DNA from 2 places in the Streptomyces sp. NPDC002619 genome. Region 2 is predicted to be linked to the other one. Evidence: riboswitches for the same ligand, from Rfam matches in the RefSeq annotation. Region 2 holds a riboswitch; the other holds the start of a gene.
What was found. Region 2 has a riboswitch for cobalamin ahead of ACFYXB_RS34000 (CbtB-domain containing protein). Riboswitches for the same ligand answer to the same signal wherever they lie in the genome.
Positions count from the first base shown of each region.

Region 1: another riboswitch for cobalamin. It lies ahead of ACFYXB_RS29355 (cobalamin biosynthesis protein); the one in region 2 lies ahead of ACFYXB_RS34000 (CbtB-domain containing protein).

Region 1 covers NZ_JBIAQV010000023.1:63,464-67,873, reverse strand. Annotated here, with positions in the region: gene ACFYXB_RS29365 (anion permease) at 1-766, shown strand, start outside; gene ACFYXB_RS29360 (hypothetical protein) at 801-1,028, shown strand; cobalamin riboswitch at 1,200-1,342, shown strand; gene ACFYXB_RS29355 (cobalamin biosynthesis protein) at 1,442-2,383, shown strand; gene ACFYXB_RS29350 (cobyric acid synthase) at 2,380-3,888, shown strand; gene cobN (cobaltochelatase subunit CobN) at 3,885-4,410, shown strand, end outside.
Region 2 covers NZ_JBIAQV010000032.1:41,875-46,284, reverse strand. Annotated here, with positions in the region: gene ACFYXB_RS34005 (alpha/beta fold hydrolase) at 179-1,165, shown strand; cobalamin riboswitch at 1,181-1,342, shown strand; gene ACFYXB_RS34000 (CbtB-domain containing protein) at 1,379-1,600, shown strand; gene ACFYXB_RS33995 (CbtA family protein) at 1,622-2,380, shown strand; gene ACFYXB_RS33990 (histidine phosphatase family protein) at 2,432-3,010, opposite strand; gene ACFYXB_RS33985 (cytochrome P450) at 3,230-4,410, shown strand, end outside.

The sequences.
Region 1 (4,410 bases), on a different contig from region 2:
GAACGCCGACGGCGAGGCCACCCGCAAGGGCTACCGCGCCGGCCAGATCGCCTCCGCCGGCCTGGTCTCCCTCGCGCACGGCACGAACGACGCACAGAAGACGATGGGCATCATCACCCTCGCGCTGATCGCCGGCGGTGCCGTCGCCCCCGGCTCGAACCCTCCCACCTGGGTGATCCTCTCCGCCGGTCTCGCGATCGCGCTCGGCACCTACATCGGTGGCTGGCGCATCATCCGCACGATGGGCAAGGGTCTGACCGACCTTCAGCCGCAGCAGGGCTTCGCCGCCCAGACCAGCGCGGCCACGGCCATCCTGGCCTCCTCCCACCTCGGCTTCTCGCTCTCCACCACGCACGTCGTCTCGGGCTCCGTGATGGGCGCCGGCCTCGGCCGCAAGGGCGGCGCGGTCCGCTGGTCCACCGCGACCCGCATGATCGTCGCCTGGGCGCTGACTCTGCCGGCCGCCGCGCTGGTCGGCGCGCTCGCGGAAAGCGTGACGGACCTGGGCGACTGGGCCACCGCCGTCGTCGCCGTCTTCCTGGTCGCCGCGAGCGCCGCGATCTGGAAGCTCTCCCGCCGCGAGGTGGTCGACCACAGCAACGTCAACGACGCCGAGGAGCCGGCCGGTGTGGTGACCACGGCCATCGTCGCAGTGACGCCGCCCCCGGCGGGCACGGTGACCGAGGAACTGACGGCCACGATCCCCTCGCCCGCCCCGGCCCCGGCCACCGCCGACCCGGCCGCCCCGCCGGCCGCCGCCGTCTGAGCCCGCCCACCCGGTAATCGAAGGAAGCATCACCATGAAGATCGACTGGTCGGCCATCGGCTCCGTCTTCGGCGTCAGCCTCGTGGCCACCGTGGGCCTCGTGGCTCTCTTCACCCTCGGCGTGGCGGGTCTGTCGCGCCGCGAACGGGCCGCAGCCCAGGGCAACCCCGCGGCGCTCGCGGTGACCGGTGCGTACGTCTGCTTCGCTGCGTGCGCGGGGGCAGTGGCGTACGGCATCTACTTGATCATGGCCAAGGCCTGACGCCGGTCACGGCCGAGACCTGAACTCGGTCCCGGCGGCGTCCGCCGGGCGTGCACGGCTCCTTCCCGACCTGTTCGGGCAGGAGCCTTTCGCATGCCGTCACCCGGCGTGCGCCGGCGCCGATATGAGCCTCGGCACACTCTCCCCACGCAGGTCAACAGCAAGTTGACGGCCCTTCCGAGGGCGTGGTGGACTTCCTGAGCCATGTACGGCGGCAAGAGAGGAAGCCGGTGCGAATCCGGCGCGGTCCCGCCACTGTCACCGGGGAAGAACTCCCCGGGAGCCAGGAACTCTCACCGCCGGTCTCGTCGAACCAGGGCGTGGACACCCTGAGTGAGGACATATCGCCATGCGCGGCTGCGGATTGAGGTACGGCACCAGGTCGCTTCCCGACCCCTCGGCCGGCTGAGCCGATGCGTGCCGATCGCGTCTTCGCGTACGGCGCCACCGTCGGCCTCCTCGGCGACCTGCTCCTGGGCGATCCGCGCCGCGGGCATCCCGTGGCCGCGTTCGGCCGGGTCGCCGGCGCCGTCGAGCAGGTGCTGTGGCGGGACCACCGGGGACGGGGCGCGCTGCACACCGCCGTGTGCGTCGGGGGTGCCGTCGCGCTCGGGGCGGTGGCCGAGAAGGCCGTACGCACCTCCCCCGCCGCTTCCGTCGCACTGACCGCGGTTGCCACCTGGGCCGTCGTGGGCGGGACTTCACTGGCCCGGGAGGCGCGGACCGTCGGGCGGGCCCTGGAGGCGGGGGCCGTGGCCGCGGCGCGGGCGCGACTTCCGCATCTGTGCGGGCGGGATCCCCAGGCCCTGGATGCCGACGGGATCGCGCGGGCCGTCGTCGAGTCCGTCGCCGAGAACACCTCCGACGCCGTCGTGGGGGCACTGGTGTGGGGAGCCGTGGGCGGTGTGCCCGGGCTGCTCGGATTTCGTGCCGTCAACACCCTGGACGCGATGGTCGGGCACAAGTCGCCCAAGTACCGGCGGTACGGGTGGGCTTCGGCGCGGCTGGACGACGTGGCGGGGTGGCCCGGGGCGCGACTGACTGCCGTCCTGGCCGCGGTCGCCGGGGGTGACCCTCTGGGGGCCGTACGCGTCTGGCGTGCCGATGCCGCGAAGCACCCGAGTCCCAACGCGGGGCCCGTGGAAGCGTCGTTCGCGGGGGCGCTGGGGGTGCGGCTGGGCGGAACGCTGTCGTACGCAGGGCGGGTTGAACATCGGCCGGTACTGAACGAGGAGGGGCGTTCTGTGGAAGTCGGGGACATCGAGCGGGCGGTTCGGCTCTCGAAGCGCGTCGGTCTGCTCGCGCTCGGCGTCAGTGTCGCCGCGGGTCTCGTCATGAAGGGACGTACGCCATGAACGGTGGTCTCCTCGTCGCCGGTACCACCTCCGATGCCGGGAAGAGTGTCGTGACCGCCGGGATCTGTCGGTGGCTTGTGCGGCAGGGGGTCAAGGTGGCGCCGTTCAAGGCGCAGAACATGTCCCTCAACTCGTTCGTGACGCGTGAGGGTGCGGAGATCGGGCGGGCGCAGGCCATGCAGGCACAGGCGTGCCGCGTCGAGCCGACCGCGCTGATGAATCCCGTGCTGCTCAAGCCGGGCGGCGAGCAGAGCAGTCAAGTCGTGCTGCTCGGAAAGCCGGTGGGCGAGCTGAGCGCTCGCGGGTATCACGGCGGGCGGCAACAGGCGCTCCTCGGCACTGTGTTGGAGTCTCTGGAGGAGTTGCGGGGCACGTATGACGCGGTGATCTGTGAGGGGGCCGGTTCGCCCGCCGAGATCAATCTGCGGCGGACCGACATCGTGAACATGGGGATCGCCCGGAACGCGCGGCTGCCCGTGCTCGTCGTCGGCGACATCGACCGCGGGGGTGTCTTCGCCTCCTTCTTCGGGACGGTCGCACTGCTGTCGCCGGAGGACCAGGAGCTGGTCGCCGGGTTCCTCGTCAACAAGTTCCGGGGGGACATCAGCCTCCTCGAGCCGGGGCTCGACATGCTGCACGGACTGACCGGGCGGCGGACGTACGGCGTCCTGCCGTTCCGGCACGGGCTCGGGATCGACGAGGAGGACGGGCTGCGGATCTCCCTGCGGGGTGCCGTACGGGAGTCGGCCGTCGCCGCGCCGGTAGGCGAGGATGTGCTGCGCGTCGCCGTCTGCGCGGTTCCCCTCATGTCGAACTTCACGGACGTGGACGCCCTGGCCGCCGAACCGGGCGTCGTCGTACGGTTCGTGGACCGGCCGGAGGAGCTGGCCGACGCGGATCTCGTCGTCGTTCCGGGGACGCGCGGGACGGTGCGGGCCCTCGAGTGGCTGCGGGAGCGGGGGCTGGCGGAGGCGTTGCGGCGCAGGGCCGCCGACGGCCGACCCGTGCTCGGCATCTGCGGTGGCTTCCAGATGCTCGGCGAGCACATCGAGGACGACGTCGAAAGCCGCCGGGGGGACGTGGCCGGGCTCGGCATCCTGCCCGTGCGGGTGCGGTTCGCGCGGGAGAAGACCTTGGCCCGGCCCGTCGGTGAGGCACTCGGTGAGCGCGTCGAGGGGTACGAGATCCATCACGGGGTCGCCGAAGTGACCGGCGGCGAGGCCTTCTTGGACGGCTGCCGGGTCGGGCGGACCTGGGGCACGCACTGGCACGGCTCCCTGGAGTCGGACGGTTTCCGGCGGGCCTTCCTGCGCGAGGTGGCCGCCGCCGCGGGCCGCCGCTTCGTGCCCGCCCCCGACACCTCCTTCGCCGCGCTGCGCGAGGAGCAGCTGGACCGGCTCGGCGACCTGATCGAACAGCACGCGGACACCGACGCGCTCCGGCGGCTCATCGAGTCGGGCGCGCCGCAAGGACTGCCCTTCATCCCACCGGGAGCGCCCGCATGAGCACAGTGTTGTTGTTGTCGACCGCCGACACCGATCTGCTGGCGGCCCGCGCCTCCGGCGCGCCCTATCTGATCGGCAACCCGACCCGGATCGACGTCGTGGAGGAGTTGCCGTCCCTCGTCGAGGGCGCCGACCTCGCGGTCGTACGACTGCTCGGCGGCAAGCGTGCCTGGGAGGACGGGCTCGCCGCCCTCAAGGCCGCCGGGATACCCACCGTCCTGCTGGGCGGGGAGTCCGTGCCCGACGCCGAGTTGATGGCCGAGTCGTCCGTGCCGGCCGGTGTCGTGGCGGAGGCGCTGCGCTATCTGGTGGAGGGCGGGCCCGCCAACCTCACCGAACTCGCCCGGTTCCTGTCCGACACGGTGCTGCTGACCGGTGAGGGGTTCGACGAGCCGTTGCGGATGCCCGAGTACGGCGTCCACGGCGAGCGGGTGTTCCTGAGCAACCGTCCGACCGTCGGCGTGCTCTTCTACCGCGCCCATGAACTCAGCGGCAACACCGCCTTCGTCGACACATTGTGCG
Region 2 (4,410 bases):
TGCCGTATCGCGCGCAGCACGGCCCGTATCGCGCACCCGTCGGTACGGGACTGAGACCGCCACCGGCCCGGACGCACGCCGGGCCGGTTCGTTTGCCGGACCGGCAACATCTCTCGGCCTGCCGCGTGCCGGCGACGCATGATCGACCCAGTTGTCCACGCAAGCCCTGGGAGGATCCATGCCGCACTCGTCGGCCCCCGACGTCACTCATCGGCTCGTGCCCTCGCCGGCCGGCCGGATCCACCTGGTGGAACAGGGCAACGGCCCCCTGGTGCTCCTCGTACACGGGTTCCCCGAGTCCTGGTACTCGTGGCGCCGCCAGCTCCCGGCGCTGGCAGCCGCCGGCTACCGCGCCGTCGCCGTCGACGTGCGCGGATACGGCCGCTCCTCCAAGCCCGCGGAACTGAGCGCGTACCGGCTGCTCGAGCTCGTGGACGACAACGCCGCCGTGGTGGAGGCGCTGGGTGAGCGGTCCGCGGTGATCGTCGGCCACGACTGGGGCGCGAGCATCGCCGCCACCTCCGCCCTGCTCCGACCCGACGTCTTCCGTGCCGTCGGACTGCTGAGCGTCCCGTATACCCCGCCGGGGGGTCCGAAACCGAGTGACGTGTTCGCGCGGATGGGAGGTGAAGAGGAGTTCTACGTCTCCTACTTCCAGGAACCCGGCCGCGCCGAGGCGGAGATCGAGCCCGACGTCCGTGGCTGGCTCGCGGGTTTCTACGCCGCGCTGTCCGCCGACACCATGCCCGCACCCGGCGCACCGGACCCGCACTTCGTCCGTCCCGGCGCAGCCCTGCGTGACCGCTTCCCGGCCGGACCGCTGCCGACCTGGCTCGGTGAGCGTGAACTCGACTTCTACGCGGGTGAGTTCGAGCGCACCGGCCTGACCGGAGCACTCAACCGCTATCGCAACATGGACCGCGACTGGGCCGACCTCGCCGACCATCACGGCGACCCCGTCACCCAGCCGTCGCTGTTCGTCGGCGGCGGCCTGGACGCCTCCACCATCTGGCTCGCCGACGCGATGGAGGCGTACCCCACCACTCTGCCGGGTCTCAGCGCCTCGCACATCCTCGAGGGCTGCGGCCACTGGATCCAGCAGGAACGTCCCGAGGAGATCAACGCACTGCTGACCGACTGGCTTTCGACGGTCGCGCCGCGCTGAGACCGAGGTCACGTGGAACTGGGCGCACTTGGCGGTGGTCCCGCCGCACGGTACGGTCTCAGGGACATCGACGAAGGCCAGGCGGAAGCCGGTGAGAATCCGGCACGGTCGCGCCACTGTGAACGGGACACCCTCGGGAGCCCGCGAGTCAGACCCGCCGCCCTCGTCCAGTGCACCACCGAGATGGGACGCGAACTCCCGAGGAGGTCTGCCATGGCGCAGCACGTCGCTCAGCCGACAACCGACGCCCCCGCACTCCCCGCCACACTGCCGATCCGCGCGATCGCGCCGTGGGCGGTCTTCTTCGGCATCCTGATGCTGGTCCTGCTGTACTTCGTCGGCGCCGAGCAGGGCGCCACCTCACTCGTCTCCGGCGAGAACGTCCACGAGTGGGTGCACGACGCCCGCCATCTGCTCGGCTTCCCCTGCCACTGACGCGAGGGACGCCGCACACCCATGAACTCCGCAACCGTCAGAAACCTTCTGGTGCGGGGCATGCTGGCCGGCCTCGGGGCCGGCCTGCTCGCCCTGCTCGTCGCCTACGTCCTCGGTGAGCCGAGCGTCGACGACGCCATCGGTTTCGAAGAGTCCCACGCCCCGGCGCACGCACACGAGGTCGAGGCCGTCTCCCGTTCCCTGCAGTCCACCGCAGGCCTGGCCACCGGTGTGCTGATCTACGGGGTCGCCTTCGGCGGCATCGCCGCCCTCGCCTTCTGCTTCGCGCTCGGCCGCGTCGGCCGCTTCACCCCGCGCGCCACCGCCCTGCTGCTGTCCGGCACGGCACTGCTCGCGGTCTACGTCGTCCCGTTCCTGAAGTACCCGGCCAACCCGCCCTCTGTCGGTGACCCCGACACCATCGACCGGCGCACGACCCTGTACTTCCTGATGATGCTGCTCAGCGTCCTGCTGGCCGTGGCCGCCGTGATCGTCGGCAAGCGACTCGCCGGCCGCCTCGGCACCTGGTACGCCACCGTCGCCGCGGTCGCCTTCTTCGTCCTCGTGATCGGGCTGGCGTTTGCCTTCCTGCCCGCCGTCAATGAGGTCCCGACGGACTTCCCGGCAACCCTGCTGTGGCGGTTCCGCATGTCGGCCCTCGCCATCCAGCTCACCCTGTGGACCGGCTTCGGCCTGCTCTTCGGCGAGCTGGCCCAGCGCCTGCTGTCCCCCCGCCCCGCGAGGCCACCGGCGGCAGCGGCGACACCCGTGCCGCACTGACGGGGAGAGGGTCACCGGAACCACTCGGTGGCCCTCCGCCGTTCACGGCACTCAGATTTCCTCGGCGTCGAGCGACTGCCCGAGCCGCAGGTTCCAGCGACCCGCGCGTCCGGTCAGCGCGGTCGCCGTCAACGGCGGTACGTCGAGCCGCCAGAACGTCTCCGGCGCCGTACCCAGGGCCACGACCACGACGGCCCGGACGAACTCCGGCTCCACCACGGCAAGGATCCCGCCCTCGGAATCCTGGACCGACTCCAGCCAGCGCGCCGTGCGGGCGCACAGGGCACGTACCGACTCACCTCCGTGCGGCGCGGCCCCCGGATCGGCCAACCACTCGGCGACCGCGTCCGGTTCGGCCGCGGCGGCCTCGTCGAGCGTACGGCCCCGCCAGCGGCCCACGTCCAGTGCGGCCAGCTCGGCCGCCTCCGTGGCGTCGAGTCCGAGCGCCGACGCAGTACCCCGGCAGCGCACGGTGGGGGAGACCAGCACCCGCCGGGCCGCGCGCAGGGTCCCTCGGGCCGCCCGGGCCCGTGCCGCGCCGCTTTCGTCGAGCGGGCCGCCGTCGTCGAAGCGGGCCTGGCGCAGGGACACGCTCATCGCGGGCGATACCAAGGTGACGCGACTGGTCACGTGCGGGTTCCTCCGGTCGGACGGGGAAGGCGGGAACGGCTCCGCACGTACCGTACGGGCAGCGGCGGCCGGATGCCTCCCGCCGGGCCCCGCAGGGGAGTTCGCGGCGGAGTTCGTGGTGGAGGACACAAGTGGGCCCGGATTGTGCGTGACGAGAAGGAGGGAAGTGATACGGGTGCCGTGATCACCCGTGAAGGGAGTACGACAACCGTGACGCTCATGGCGCCTCCCCCCATACCCAGGGCGGCGGGTTCGCTGCCGCTGCTGGGTCACGCCATACAGCTCTGGCGCGACAACCTCGCTTTCATCGCTTCCCTACGTGAGAACTACGGCCCGCTGGTGGAGATCACCCTCCAGCCGGGCACGCGCACGATCGTGGTGCAGGACCCCGTACTCATCCGCACCATGCTCACCGACCTGGGCCCCAGCCTCGACAAGGGCCGGTTCTTCGAGAAGATGGGCCAGTTGCTGGGCGAGTCCGTGGTCACCGTCGCCGGACAGGAACACGTCCGCAAACGGCGGCAGTTGCAGCCGGCGTTCGGCCGCCCCAAGATATCCGGCTACGTCGACATCATGCGCGGAGAAGTCGCCGCCACCGTCCAAGAATGGACGCCCGGCCAGGCCCTGGACGTCCGCGAGGCCATGGTCGAGCTCTCGCTGGACATGCTCGCCAAGACCGTGTTCTCCGGAAGCCTGGACTCCGCCACCTTCCGCCAGTTGCGCGAGGACCTGTCGGTGGTCATGAACGGCGTCGGTGTACGCATCATGCTCCCCGACTGGGTGGAACGCCTGCCGCTCGACTTCAACCGGCGCTTCCTCAAGGCGCGTGACGACGTGCGGGCCACCATCGGGAGTGCCATCGCCGCGCTGCAGGCCTCCGAGCACGACACCGGGGACATGCTGTCCATGCTCCTGAGTGCCGAGGACGAGACGACCGGCCTAACGCTGACGGAGGATCAGATCTGTTCGGAGATCCTCACCCTGGCGGTGGCCGGCACCGAGACCACGGCGTCCGTCCTGTCCTGGGTCCTCTACGAACTCGCCCGCCACCCCGGCATCGAGGCCCGCGTCCTCGCCGAACTCGACGAGGTGCTCGGCGACCGCCCCATCGCCTTCGAGGACGTGCCCCAACTGCCCTACCTGGACCGGGTCATCACGGAGGCACTCCGGCTGCACCACACCGGATGGCTCGTCACCCGCCGCACGATCACCGAGACCAGGCTTGGCCACTGGACCCTGCCGCCGGGCACCGAACTGGCTTACTGCCAGCACGCCCTGCACCGCGATCCCGCCTTCTACCCCGACCCCCTGACCTTCGACCCGGACCGCTGGCTGGACGACAACCAGACGCTCCCGCCGGGCGCGTTCGTGCCCTTCGGCGCGGGCAAGCACAAGTGCAT